2 regions of the Glutamicibacter endophyticus genome follow, and region 2 is predicted to be linked to the other one. Evidence: predicted binding sites of a transcription regulator. Region 2 holds the regulator's gene; the other holds the start of a gene.
What was found. Region 2 encodes HrcA, which represses chaperone genes, less so after heat shock. Its sites were predicted from a motif close to TTNGCACTCGNNNNNNNCGAGTGCNAA; they were not measured.
Positions count from the first base shown of each region.

Region 1: groES (co-chaperone GroES) is a predicted target of HrcA. The motif match lies at 1,878-1,904, and genes of this name have one in related genera.

Region 1 covers NZ_CP174200.1:2,415,383-2,421,910, forward strand. Annotated here, with positions in the region: gene groL (chaperonin GroEL) at 1-1,325, opposite strand, end outside; gene groES (co-chaperone GroES) at 1,428-1,724, opposite strand; gene ACJD00_RS11225 (amino acid permease) at 1,969-3,522, opposite strand; gene ACJD00_RS11230 (THUMP-like domain-containing protein) at 3,912-5,153, shown strand; gene ACJD00_RS11235 (glutamate--cysteine ligase) at 5,280-6,422, shown strand.
Region 2 covers NZ_CP174200.1:1,821,185-1,827,712, forward strand. Annotated here, with positions in the region: gene ACJD00_RS08505 (GerMN domain-containing protein) at 58-999, shown strand; gene ACJD00_RS08510 (16S rRNA (uracil(1498)-N(3))-methyltransferase) at 996-1,769, opposite strand; gene dnaJ (molecular chaperone DnaJ) at 1,780-2,901, opposite strand; gene hrcA (heat-inducible transcriptional repressor HrcA) at 2,959-3,966, opposite strand; gene ACJD00_RS08525 (DUF3097 domain-containing protein) at 4,080-4,931, shown strand; gene ACJD00_RS08530 (DUF4870 domain-containing protein) at 5,045-5,440, shown strand; gene hemW (radical SAM family heme chaperone HemW) at 5,460-6,528, opposite strand, start outside.

The sequences.
Region 1 (6,528 bases), 590 kb from region 2:
ACAATGGCCACACCTGCGGCGACGTCGCCGTCCAGACCGGTCACCGAGGCGTCGGAATCCAGCGCCTTCAGCGCGTCGACCAGGGCGGTACCGCCACCGGCGACGATGCCCTCTTCGAGAGCGGCGCGGGTCGAAGCCACGGCGTCCTCGATGCGGTGCTTACGCTCCTTGAGCTCCACCTCGGTGGAAGCGCCAACCTTGATCACACCGATGCCGCCGGCGAGCTTGGCCAGGCGCTCGGAGAGCTTCTCGCGGTCCCACTCCGAATCGGTGCGGTTCAGCTCTGCCTTCAGCTGGGCGACGCGGTCGTTAACATCTTCCTCGGTACCGGCACCATCGACGATGGTGGTCGAGTCCTTGGTAATGGTCACGCGGCGGGCCGAGCCGAGCACCTCGGTGCCGACCTGGTCCAGCTGCAGGCCGAGCTCCGAGGAGACAACCTGGGCGCCGGTGAGGATCGCGATGTCCTGCATCATGGCCTTGCGGCGGTCGCCGAAGCCCGGAGCCTTCACGGCTGCCACGTTCAGCAGGCCGCGCAGCTTGTTGACCACCAGGGTAGACAGGGCTTCGCCCTCGACGTCCTCGGCGATGATCAGCAGCGGCTTCTTGGTTTCGAGCACCTTTTCCAGCAACGGCAGGAATTCTGCCACGGTACCGATCTTGCCCGGGTTGATCAGGATCAGTGCGTCTTCGAGGACGACTTCCTGACGCTCGACGTCGGTGACGAACTGCGGCGAGAGGTAGCCCTTGTCGAACTGCATGCCCTCTGTGACCACGAGCTCGGTGGCTGTGGTGGAGGATTCCTCGATGGTGATCACACCGTCGGTGCCCACGGTCTTGAAGGCCTCGGCGAGCAGGTCACCGATTTCCTCGGACTGTGCGGAGATGGCGGCCACGTTGGCCACCTTGTCCTCCACGGCCACGGCGTTGGCGGCCAGTGCCTGGGAGACGACCTCGGCGGCCAGCTCGATGCCCTTGCGTATCTCGCCCGGGGCCGCGCCGGCGGCCACGTTCTTCAGGCCCTCGCGGACCAGTGCCTGGGCGAGCACGGTGGCGGTGGTGGTACCGTCGCCGGCGACGTCGTTGGTCTTGGTGGCGACCTCCTTGGCCAGCTGCGCGCCAAGGTTCTCGTAGGGATCTTCGAGATCGATATCGCGGGCGATGGTCACGCCGTCGTTGGTGATGGTCGGGGCGCCCCAGGTCTTGGCGAGCACCACGTTACGGCCGCGTGGGCCGAGGGTGACCTTCACGGTGTTTGCGAGCTTGTCGATGCCCGCTTCGAGGGCGCGGCGCGCTTCCTCGTTGAATGCTAGCTGCTTAGCCATGCATTGACTCCTGAATGCTAGAGGTCCTAAACGACGCCAAGCCCCGCACCGCTTCGTAGGGTGCGGATCGCGGGGCTTGGTCGGTTTATGTGGGGTGCGTCGTTACTTAACGACGACGGCCAGCACGTCGCGAGCCGAGAGCACCAGGTACTCCTCGGCGCCGACCTTGACCTCGGTGCCACCGTACTTGGAGTAGAGCACAACGTCGCCCTCGGCAACGTCCAGCGGAATGCGGTTGCCGTTGTCGTCGACGCGACCCGGGCCCACGGCTACAACGGTGCCCTCCTGCGGCTTCTCCTTGGCGGAGTCCGGGATCACGAGGCCCGATGCAGTGGTGGTGACGGCTTCGACCTGCTTGATGACAATGCGGTCTTCGAGCGGCTTGATGGAGACGGACACGGTCTCTCCTTTTCGTGTATGAACCAATGGTTGTAGGGAAAGCGCCCTATGGCATTGGACCAACCGTCGTCGCGGTGCCAGTTGGCGGTATCCAGTCAGGCGGTGTGCGCGCATTTGCATGCGCGGCACCTATGGATGACTTTAGGCCGAGCATTAGCACTCGGTCAAGGTGAGTGCTAATGCTCGGCCCGTGTCGTGTCCGGCGAGCGCCGCGGCTACCGAAAGCCGCAGCCAAGTGGAGGCGTTAGCGACGTGCGGATTCCGCCGGTTCGTCGATATCCGCCGGGGAGCTCAGGTCCATCGCGGAGAGCGTAACCATCTTGGACTTGGTCACCAGGCGGTGACCGATCCACAGGGCCAGGAAGACCGGCAGGCCGATGTAGGCGGAGAGTACTTCCAGGCCACGGCCGGCCAGTACGGCCTCGTAGTTCTGACCGGCGATGACGATCAGCAGCATCGCGAAGGCCACCAGTGGGCCGAGCGGGAAGAACGAGGCTTTGTAGGGCAGGTCGCGCACATCTCCACCCTGGGCAATGTAGCCACGGCGGAAGCGGTAGTGCGAGATCGCGATACCGACCCAGACGATGAAGCCGCAAAGACCCGAAACATTCAGCAGCCAGGCGTAGGCGGCACCCTGACCGACCAGCGCGGTGAGGAAGCCGAAGAGTCCCACGGCGGCGGTCGCCATCAGCGCGGTCATCGGTACGCCGCGACGGTTGAGCCTGCCGAAGGCCTTCGGGGCCTTACCGTCCAGCGCCATCGAGTAGAGCATGCGGGTGGAGGCGTAGAGCCCGGAGTTACCGGCCGAAAGGATCGCGGTCAGGATCACGGCGTTCATCAAGGCGGCGGCGAAGGCGATGCCGGCGTTCTCGAAGACCAGGGTGAATGGCGAGGAAGCTACGTCGGTTTCCCCACTGGAGAGCAGGCTCGGGTCGGTGAGCGGAACCAAGCAGCCGATGACGAAGATGGCGCCGATGTAGAAGATCATGATGCGCCAGAACACCTTGCGGATGGCCTTGGGTACTTCACGGCGCGGGTTCTTCGCCTCGCCGGCGGCCACGCCGACCAGTTCGGTGCCCTGGAAGGAGAAGCCGGCGATCATGAACACGGAGATGATCGAGAGCCAGCCACCGTGGAAGACGTCCTTGGCGTCGCGCCAGTTACCCAGCGGGTCACTTTGTCCGCCGATGATGCCGAAGATCATCAGTGTGCCGGCCACCAGGAAGACCACCACGGTGACGACCTTGATCATGGCCAGCCAGAATTCGCCTTCGCCGAAGGCCTTGGCCGAGAGGGCGTTCAGTCCGGTCAGCAGGGCGAGGAAGACACCGGCCCAGACCCATCCGGGAACCTGCGGCAGCCAGAAGTCCATCACAATGCCTGCGGCCACCAGTTCGGCGGCCACGGTGATCGCCCAGTTGAACCAGTAGTTCCAGCCGATCGCGAACCCGAAGGAGGGTGAGACGAAGCGGGTGGCGAAGGTTTGGAAGGAGCCGGCCACCGGAATCTTGGCGGTCATCTCCCCCAGCGACTGCATCAGCAGGAAGACCATGAGGCCGACCGCGGCGAAGGCAACCAGTGCACCGCCGGGACCGGCGGCGGCAATGCTGCCACCCGAGGCCACGAAGAGGCCGGTGCCGATGGAACCGCCAATGGCGATCATTTGCAGGTGACGGCTGCTGAGGCCTCGCTTGAGTTCGGAGGCCCCTGCGGGCCGTTGGCGCGTCGTTGCGCTTGGGTTCGCGTCCGGCGATTGCTCGGCCGGCGCGTGGTCCTGATCCAGAATTACTTTGCTCACGGTGATATGGAACACCAAAGCGAGGGGCTCTTGCGACTTGAATCACAGGGGTGGCGGCGCGGCGCAGCGAGCTCAAGAGCCCGAAGGTGCCGCAACAGTCAGAGCGCGGCCCGAAGCGACGGTGCACGATACAGCCAGCGGCTGGATGCTCCGTTCAGTCCGATACATTGATCATGAAATGTGACGCATTTACTAATGCTCACCCAAGTGAAGCATTAGCAATGCTTGCTCTGACTTTTCACATATTTCACCTATTCAAGAAGCATTTCAGAAGTAGTCTCGTGAAGTCGCTTATGTTTTTGGGTCATGGAACACGATGAATCGCCAGCGACACAATTGCGTAATATTTCGCGGCGCTCTGGGCCCCGCGACTCCGATAGGCTGGAAACATGGCCCAGGCTTCCAACGACCCCACGCTCAAAGACCAGTTCGCCGCCCTGCTCAGCCCAGCCGGGTGGGAGTTGCTAGCGACCATTGACCCTTCTTCGGTGGGGTCCAAGGACGCGGCCTGGACCGTCAATGAGAAGCTCCGCAAGGCTGGACACGACCCCGACGTGGTGCGCGCGGTTCTCGCACAGGCTCAACTGCGCTTCCGCGCCCGGGTGAAATTCGGCCCCTTTGCCGACTCGCTGATCTTTACTCCCGCCGGACTGGAACAGGCCACGCGACTAACCATCGCCGGGCTGCATGCGCGGCGCTTCACCGAGGCCGGAGCCCAACACGTAGCCGATCTAGGATGCGGCATCGGTGCGGACTCCATTGCGCTGGCCAGCGCCGGGCTCGAAGTCACCGCCGTGGAACTCGATGAAACCACCGCAGCCGCGGCCACCCTCAACCTCATGCCCTTCGAGAACGCGCGCGTAGTGCATTCGCGCGCCGAAGAAGTGAACCTGGACGGAATCGACGGCGTCTGGCTTGACCCGGCCCGCCGCGAAGAGCGCCGCGGTTCCACCCGGCGCCTCTTCGACCCCGAGGCCTTCTCCCCTCCCCTGTCCTTTGTTGAACAGCTAGTCGATGACGGATACAAGGTGGCGGTCAAGCTCGGCCCCGGTCTCCCCCACGAAGCCATCCCAGAGGATGCCGAAGCACAGTGGATCTCCGATCACGGCTCGGTGATCGAAGCGTGCCTGTTCTTCGGAGCACTTCGCCGCTCAAAAGTCTCCCGCGCCGCGCTGGTGATCGACAGCGGGGGTGCACACGAACTGACCAGCGACCATCCGGCATCCGCCGATGCGCCGGCACCGGTTGGCGCATTGGGTGAGTACATCTACGAGCCAGATGGCGCCGTAATCCGTTCCCACCTGATCGGCGCGCTACTTGAACAGATCGGCGGACGGCTGTTAGACGAGCACATCGCCTACTTCACCCACGATCAGGCACTGTCCACACCTTTCGCGCGCGGCTACAAGGTCAAAGCCGTGCACGACTACAACGTGAAGAAGCTACGCGCCTGGGTGCGCACCCAAGGCATAGGGACGCTGGAAATCAAGAAGCGCGGCGTGGACGTCACGCCCGAAGAATTGCGCAGGCTCCTTTTAGCCGGTGCCCCGAAATCTGCCAAGGGCAAAGCGACCTTGATCCTTGCCCGTATTGGCGATCGTCGAGTGGCAATCGAGGCCGAAGCCCTCTAGTGTGCTATCTCTCCGACGCATATGTCGTCACTTTTAGGCCAAGGTGCCGAAGAGAAAACTAAACTAGTCACAGATCGTCCCCGCACGTCCCCGAGAACGGGTCGTGATCAGAGCCCCAGGAGCACCGTGCAAAAAATCGAGTTCGCCGACTCGGCGCAATCCACCATCGGTGTGGAATGGGAAATCGCGCTGGTTGACCGCGACGGCGCAGACCTGTGTTCCATCGCCGAAGAGGTGCTTAATCGGCTCAAAATCCAGGCCGGGCTGGACCTAGATCAAGACCACCCAACCATCAAGCCCGAGCTGTTGATGAACACGGTGGAGATCGTCACCGGCGTGCACAACACCGTGGGCCAAGCCAGTAACGAGCTGCGCGAAAACGTGCGGCTACTTATCGAAACCACCGCTCCGCTCGGCGTTGATCTGTACTCCGCTGGTTCGCATCCTTTTGCTGCTCCTACCTCGCAGCCGGTAACCGACAAAGATCGTTACGCCAAACTCATCGACCGTACTCAGTGGTGGGGACGCCAGATGGTGATTTACGGGGTCCACGTCCACGTGGGACTCGACTCGCGCGAAAAGGCGCTGCCGATCACCGACGGGCTGATCAACTACCAGCCACACTTTCAGGCACTCAGTGCCTCAAGCCCCTACTGGGGCGGGGAAGATACCGGCTATGCCTCCCAGCGTGCGCTGATGTTCCAGCAGCTTCCTGCAGCTGGCATCCCCGTACACTTCAACTCGTGGTCCGAGTACGAGGCCTACGTGGCCGACATGACGTACACCGGCGTCATTGATGACGTCTCGGAAATTCGCTGGGACGTCCGTCCAGTGCCTCGCCTAGGCACAGTCGAAATGCGCATCTGCGACGGAGTCAGCTCGTTGGCTGACATCGAAGCAATCACCGCGCTGACACAGTGCCTCGTGCACGACATGTCCTTGAGCCTCGAGGCTGGCTATAAGATTCCGGTCATGCCGCCGTGGTTCCGCGTCGAGAACAAGTGGCGGGCCGCCCGCTACGGGCTGGATGCCATCATCATCCTCAACGCTCAGGGGGATGAAATGCTAGTGACCGACCACCTGCGACAAGAGGTCGAACGACTCACTCCAGTGGCCGAGCAACTCGGTTGTGTAGACGAACTACAAGGAATTATTCGGCTGATCGAGCGCGGCGCGGAATACCAGCTTCAGCGGCAGGTTTTCGCAGCATCGGGTGGGGACTTTTCAGCTGTTGTTCGCGACAACGTAGCCAGATTGCACTCGCTTTAGCTCCAATTCGGTAATAGTCGGCTTTCGGGCCAAAACCCCGGCTAGTAGAGTGACGTTGAGCGCGAAGATTGCCAGCGAAGTCGTTGTCTAGCAACAGGTGAATTGG
Region 2 (6,528 bases):
AGCTCGCCGGAGGGCGAGTCGGGCGCGCTGAGGGCATGATACGGAAATGGGAGAAGTGTGCAGTTCAAGGTGCGTAAATCAGGCGTGATGCGCCAACGCATTGCCTGCCTAGCGGTTGCGGCGGTGGCGTTGACCGGCTGCGCTAGCACCCAAAACAGCACGGAACTGCAGATGCCCACCGCCGACCCGGCACAAGCCAACGGACTACCGGTGGCTGAAGATACGGTCGAAAGCGGCACGAAGGCTCAGAGCCTGCCGGTGTACTGGCTGCAGAACACCGATCAGGGCGTTTTTCTCTACCGCGAATATGTCAAAGGTGATGCCAGCGCCGAACCGGTCACCGAGGCGGTGCGTTATCTACTCAATGATGCCCCCGCCACGGACCGCTGGTACACGCTATTGGAACCCAGCACTGAAATCGGCGTTGCGGTCGGTCACGATAATGTGATCACCCTCGATTTGCCCGCCACGGTGTTCACCGCCCGCATCGATGATGGGCTGGCCGAACGTAGCATCCAACAGCTGGTATTCACGGCCACGGCCGCCGCCTCCCACGCGAGCCTGCTCACCGGAACGGCGGCACCGCGGGTGCGGCTGCTGGTCGACGGGCAGCCAGAGGCCACGGTTTTTGGCGACTACCAGCTACCGGCCACCATTGAACGCGACCCGAGGTTTGCCGCTCCCCTGTGGATCATTGACCCGCAGTACGGTTCGGTCAAGGCCGCCGGGAATGTCCGGATCAACGGACGCACATCCGGTTTCAGCGGCGGAACGCACTACAGCCTGACCCGACTCGATACCGCATCCGGGGATCACAACATCATCCCGGCGACCCGGGTGGACCAAGCGCTGATCGCCGATGACGGTAGCTTCAGCATCCGCCAGCGGCTCGAAAAGGGCCGGTACCGCTTGACCCTGTGGGGACAAAATCAGGGGTCCATGGCCCATGTCGCGACGGTGACCAGCGATTTCACCGTCGGCCCCAAATCCGAAGACTAGAGTTCGCCGAGTAGGTGTCGGATCAGCACCAGTGCGGCCGGTCCAGCAGTCGAGGCACGCAACACATGCTGACCCAATAACGCGGGAATGGCTCCGGCGGCGGTAAAACGCTCAATCTCCGCATCCGAGATGCCCCCTTCGGGACCCACGATCAGTCGGATGGCGCCGCCCTCCGTGTCGGCACCGAGCCATTGGCTCACCACCTCGGACAGCGCCCGCTGCTCGGCCTCGTGCAACACGATCACCAGCTCACCGGCCGCCACGTGCTCGGCAATCTGCGCTTCGAGTTGCTTCGAGTTGCACAGCGGCTGCACCGAGGGTTCATGTGTGCGCCGGGACTGTTTCTGCGCGGCGCGGACCTGAGCCTGCCATTTCGCCTGGCCCTTGGCCGCCTTTGCTTGATTCCAGCGCACGATGGAGCGTTCGGCCTGCCAGGGCTGGACCTGACTGATCCCCAATTCGACGGCGGCTTCGACTGCCTGCAGGTCGCGGTCCGACTTGGCCAGCGCCTGCGTCAGCGAAATCGGGATCGCCGGTGCAGGTTCACGCTCCACCTGCTCCACACGGACGCTCAGGAGCTCACGCCCGACCTCGAGCACGCTCACGGTCAGCCGGGTACCGCGCCCGTCGAGCAGATCGAGCTGCTCGCCGGGCGCGGCCCGCTTGACCGTGGCCGCGTGGTGGGCCTCGGCCCCGGTGAGCTCAAGGGTATCGCCCACGGAGGCACCACTGGCCTGCTCGGGGTCGATGGTGAAGCTCTGGTTACTCATTGGCTAGCCGTTAGCGCTGGTGGAGCTTGTCGCGCAGGCGGGCAAACATGCCGCCGGACTGTTCGACCTGACCGGCGGTCATCTCCTCACCACGGAGCTTAGCCAGCTGTTCGAGCAGGTCGCGCTGGGCGGCGTCGAGCTTGGTGGGGGTCACCACCTGCAGGTGCACGACGATGTCGCCGCGCTTGCCGCCGCGAAGCCGTGGCACACCCAAGCCGGGCAATGTGACGGTGTCCCCGTCCTGTGCGCCGGCTTCGACGTTCACGGTCTGTTCGCCGTCGAAGGTTTCCAGCTTCAGTTCGCAGCCCAGGGCTGCGGCGGTCATCGGCAGGCTCATCTTGGCGTGCAGGTCGTTGTGGTCGCGTTCGAAGATCTTGTGGCGACGCACGTCAATTTCCACGAACAGGTTGCCGTTCGGGCCACCGCCCGGGCCGGCCTCGCCCTGACCACGGAGCTGGATGCGGGTACCCGAGGCCACACCGGCCGGAATGTTCAGTTGCTTGGACACATGCTCGCGCACGCGGCCCTCGCCGTTGCACTCCACGCAGGGGTCCGGGATGGTGGTGCCGTAGCCGCGGCAGGCGGCACAGGTTTCGACGGTCATCATCTGACCCAAGAAGGAGCGCACCGGGCGCTGCACTTGACCGGCGCCGTGGCAGATCGAGCAGGTCACCGGGCTGGTGCCTTCGCGGCAGCAGGAGCCGTTGCAGACCTTACAGGTGACAGCCGATTCCATCTCCAGCGGGTACACGGTGCCCTTGACCGCGTCCTCCAGGTCGATGGTGACGGTGATCAGCGCGTCACGCCCTGGCTGGGTACGCGACATCGGGCCCTGCTGGCCACCGGCACCTCCGAAGAACTGCTCGAAGATATCCCCGAAGCCACCGAAACCGCCACCGCCGAAGCCTTGCTGGCCGTTGCCGTTTTCATCGCCGGTCGCGTCGTAGTTGGCGCGCTTCTGCTCATCGGAGAGCACCTCGTAGGCTCGGGTTACCAGCTTGAACTGCTCAGCGGCATCCTGAGACGGGTTCACGTCCGGGTGCAGCTTGCGCGCAAGTTTGCGGTACGCGCTCTTGATTTCCTGTCCGGTCGCGTCCTTGGCCACGCCAAGGGTTTCATAGTGCGTGCTCACGGTGAAGCCGCATCCTTTCTGCAGGGGTCATACGTTGAGTGTAGGGGCCAACGAGGGTTAGCCGGTCAAAATACGCGAAAGATAGCGCGCCACAGCGCGTACTGCGGCCATCGACGAGGGATAGTTCATGCGCGTCGGGCCCAGCACGCCGAGTTTATTGCGGGCATCGTTACTGTAGGTGGTGGCGATGACCGCGGTATCTAGTAGCTGGCCGTAGTGGTTCTCGGTGCCGATGGCTACGGCCACACCACGTGAATCTGCTTCGAGCTCGGAAAATAGCTTCAGCAATACAACCTGTTCCTCTAGTGCTTCGAGAACCGGAGTAATGCTCAAAGGAAAGTCTCTGCCCGAACGGGCCAAATTCGCGGTTCCGGCCATCACAATACGCTGTTTGCCAGCGGCGAGGGCCATTGCCGAAATACCGTCGACCAATTCGTTGAGAAAAGCCGCGTCTAGTTCCGCCGGGACGGGCACGGACTCAGCCTGTGCCAAGTCGGCAATTTGCCGCCCCGCAAAGTGGGTTAGCAGCCAGATTTTGGAACGTTGGAGCTCTTCTTCACCAATCACCCGATCCACCGTCAGCATGCGCTGATCCACGGTGCCGTCGGAGGTGATAAGTACCATCAGCACCTGGGATCCACCCAGCCACACCAGTTCCAGATTTTTCAAATGTGCCAGGTCGTAATGCGGCACCTGAATCATCGCGACCTGATTGGTCAACTGTGAGAGCAAGCGCACGGTGCTGCGCAAGAGATCGTCGAGATCGTGCGAACCGTCGAGAATCTTGTTGATGGCGTCGCGTTCGGGTCGTGAGAGCGGCTTGAGCTCCTCGATCTGATCCACGAAACGCCGATAGCCCTTTTCGGTAGGGATACGCCCCGAAGAGGTGTGCGGGGCCGCGATCAGCCCCTCCTCTTCCAGGGCCGCCATGTCATTGCGGATTGTCGCCGCCGAGACGCCGAGATTATGACGATCTAACAGCGCCTTAGAGCCGACGGGCTCACGGGACTGCACGTAGTCCTCGACGATTGCGCGCAGCACATCCAACCTACGCAACTCACTCATGGGACCACCTCGCCTCGAATTAGCACTCGAACCTTTCAAGTGCCAAGTCTAGTACGTTCAACGCTTGCTAGCATGGGATTTCCCGCGTATTCGATCACAGCGAAAGGCAGTTCGTGACCAATTATCCCTGGGGCGCCCAAGACCTGCGCGCGCCACAGCCGCGAAAACTCCGCCAAGTGCCCGTCGCCAAGGGCCTACTGCTTGAAGACGTGGACAGCGGATGGGTCGGTGAAGTCATACGCACGGACAAGTCCGGCGGCATGCGCGTCATCGTGCTTGAAGATCGACATGGCCGCACTCGCTCCTTTCCCGCAGGCTTCGGATTTCTGCTCGAGGGCGAACCGGTTGAACTTATCGAGCCGCGCACAGCGGCCGGCTCGGGCAAGAAAATCTCTGCCTCCGGTTCCGTGGCGGTCACCGGGCATAAGGCCCGTGTCGCCCGCGCCAGTCGCATCTGGGTCGAGGGTAAGCACGATGCGGAACTGGTCGAAAAGGTGTGGGGCCATGACCTGCGCGTGGAAGGCATTGTTGTCGAGCCCCTGCACGGCGTCGACGACCTGGCTGGAGCGATCGCCGAGTTCGCCCCATCGCCACAGCGACGTCTGGGCATTCTGGTTGATCACCTGATCGAGGGCACGAAAGAACAACGCATCGTCCAAGAGGCGCTCAAGGTGCCCGGCGCGGCCGGAAACGTGAAAATTCTCGGCCACCCGTACGTCGATGTCTGGCAGGCGATCAAACCCGCCACGCTGGGAATTTCGGCGTGGCCGGTCATCCCCAAAGGCACGGATTGGAAAACCGGCGTGTTGCGCAGCTTCGGCTGGCCGCATGCGACGGCCGAAGATATCGGCATCGGTTGGTCGAAAATCTTGAATGCCGTCACCCATTACGGACAACTCGAACCGCAGTTGCTCGGTCGTGTCGAAGAGCTGATCGATTTCCTCACCAGCGAAGATTACAACTAGCTAACAATCGCCCAGTAAATGGAGAATAGGGTGCAATATCCCCGATTTCTCCGGCGACACTGCGTAGAATTAGGCGTAGAAACCAACAGCAACGCGAGGAAGTGCCAGTGTCAATGCGCCAGACGGATCCGTCGAAGGGTTCGAATTTCGAGGGATCCAAAACATCGGCTCAGCCGTTGACTCCCTCCGAAGACCGCCAATGGGCAATGCTCGCCCACTTCGGCTTGATTCTCGGTTGCATTCCGGCCGCGGTGATCTTCGCGGTCTATCGCGACCGGGGACCGTTCACTGCGCAGGAAGCCAAAGAAGCTTTCAACTTTGCGTTGCCTCTGACCGTGCTGGCGATCGCGCTGAACGTACTAACCCTGATTCCCGGGCTGGGCTGGCTTTTTGCCGTACTGGCCGTGGTGTTGTGGATCTTCATGACGCTCATGGGCGCACGTGCCGGTATCGAGGTTAATAAGGGACGCCCCTACCGCTACTCGATGAACCTTCGGTTGCTCAAGTAGCGCCAGGGGCACCGATTGCTCAGAATCCGAGCAGTTGACGTACTACGAGGTCGGCCAAGAGCCGGCCTCGTTGCGTTAAGACCAACGTTCCTTGGAGGGCCTGCTTTGGATCAATCAGTGAATCGGCGATGAGCCCGGCCACGTTCTGCCGCGCTTCGCCGCTGAGTAGCTCCAAGGGCATCCCACTGGATAGCCGCGTCAAAAGCATGGTGCGTTCGAGCTCCACGGCCTCAGCATCGGGGAACTCGCGTCCGGCGCCGGGAGAAATTTCCGCGTCGATCCGCTGCTGATAAGCCGCCGGATGCTTCACATTCCACCAGCGCAGACCGCCGACATGGGAGTGAGCGCCCGGGCCGGCACCCCACCAATCCCCACCCTTCCAGTAGGCGAGATTGTGGTCGCAAGCAAATCGTGGTTCGCGCGCCCAGTTACTGACCTCGTACCAGCCATACCCGCCGCCGGCAAAAAGCTCGTCCGCCAGCTGGTACTTCTCGGCATGATCGTCATCGTCGATATTCGGCACTTGACCGCGGCGGATCTGGGCCGCCAATTTGGTGCCCTCCTCAATGATCAACGCATAGGCACTGATATGGTCCGGCTCCAGGGCCAATGCCGCTTCGATGCTGGTGCGCCAGTCCTCGAGCGATTCCCCCGGTGTGCCATAGATTAGGTCCACGCTTACTTCCAGCCCGGCCTCCCGGGCCCAGCTGACCACCTGCGGTAATCGGCGCGGATCATGCGTCCGTTCCAGAACCTGCAACACGTGGGGTACCGCGGACTGCATGCCGAAGGACACGCGCGTGAATCCGCCCGCCGCCAATTCGGCCAACGACTCACGAGTGACCGAATCGGGGTTGGCCTCGGTGGTGACCTCCGCCCCGGGCGTCAGTCCGAATCGCTGGACAATGCGCTGCAACACGGTCACCAGGTCCGCGGCAGGCAACAGGGTGGGCGTGCCACCACCGAAAAATACGGTATCGACCGTGCGTTGCGGAATACCGGAGCGCTCGAGAACCTGCTCGGCGAAGTCGATTTCCCGTGAGACGGTTTGCGCATAGGTCAGTTGGGAGGCGCCGGATCCGAGTTCG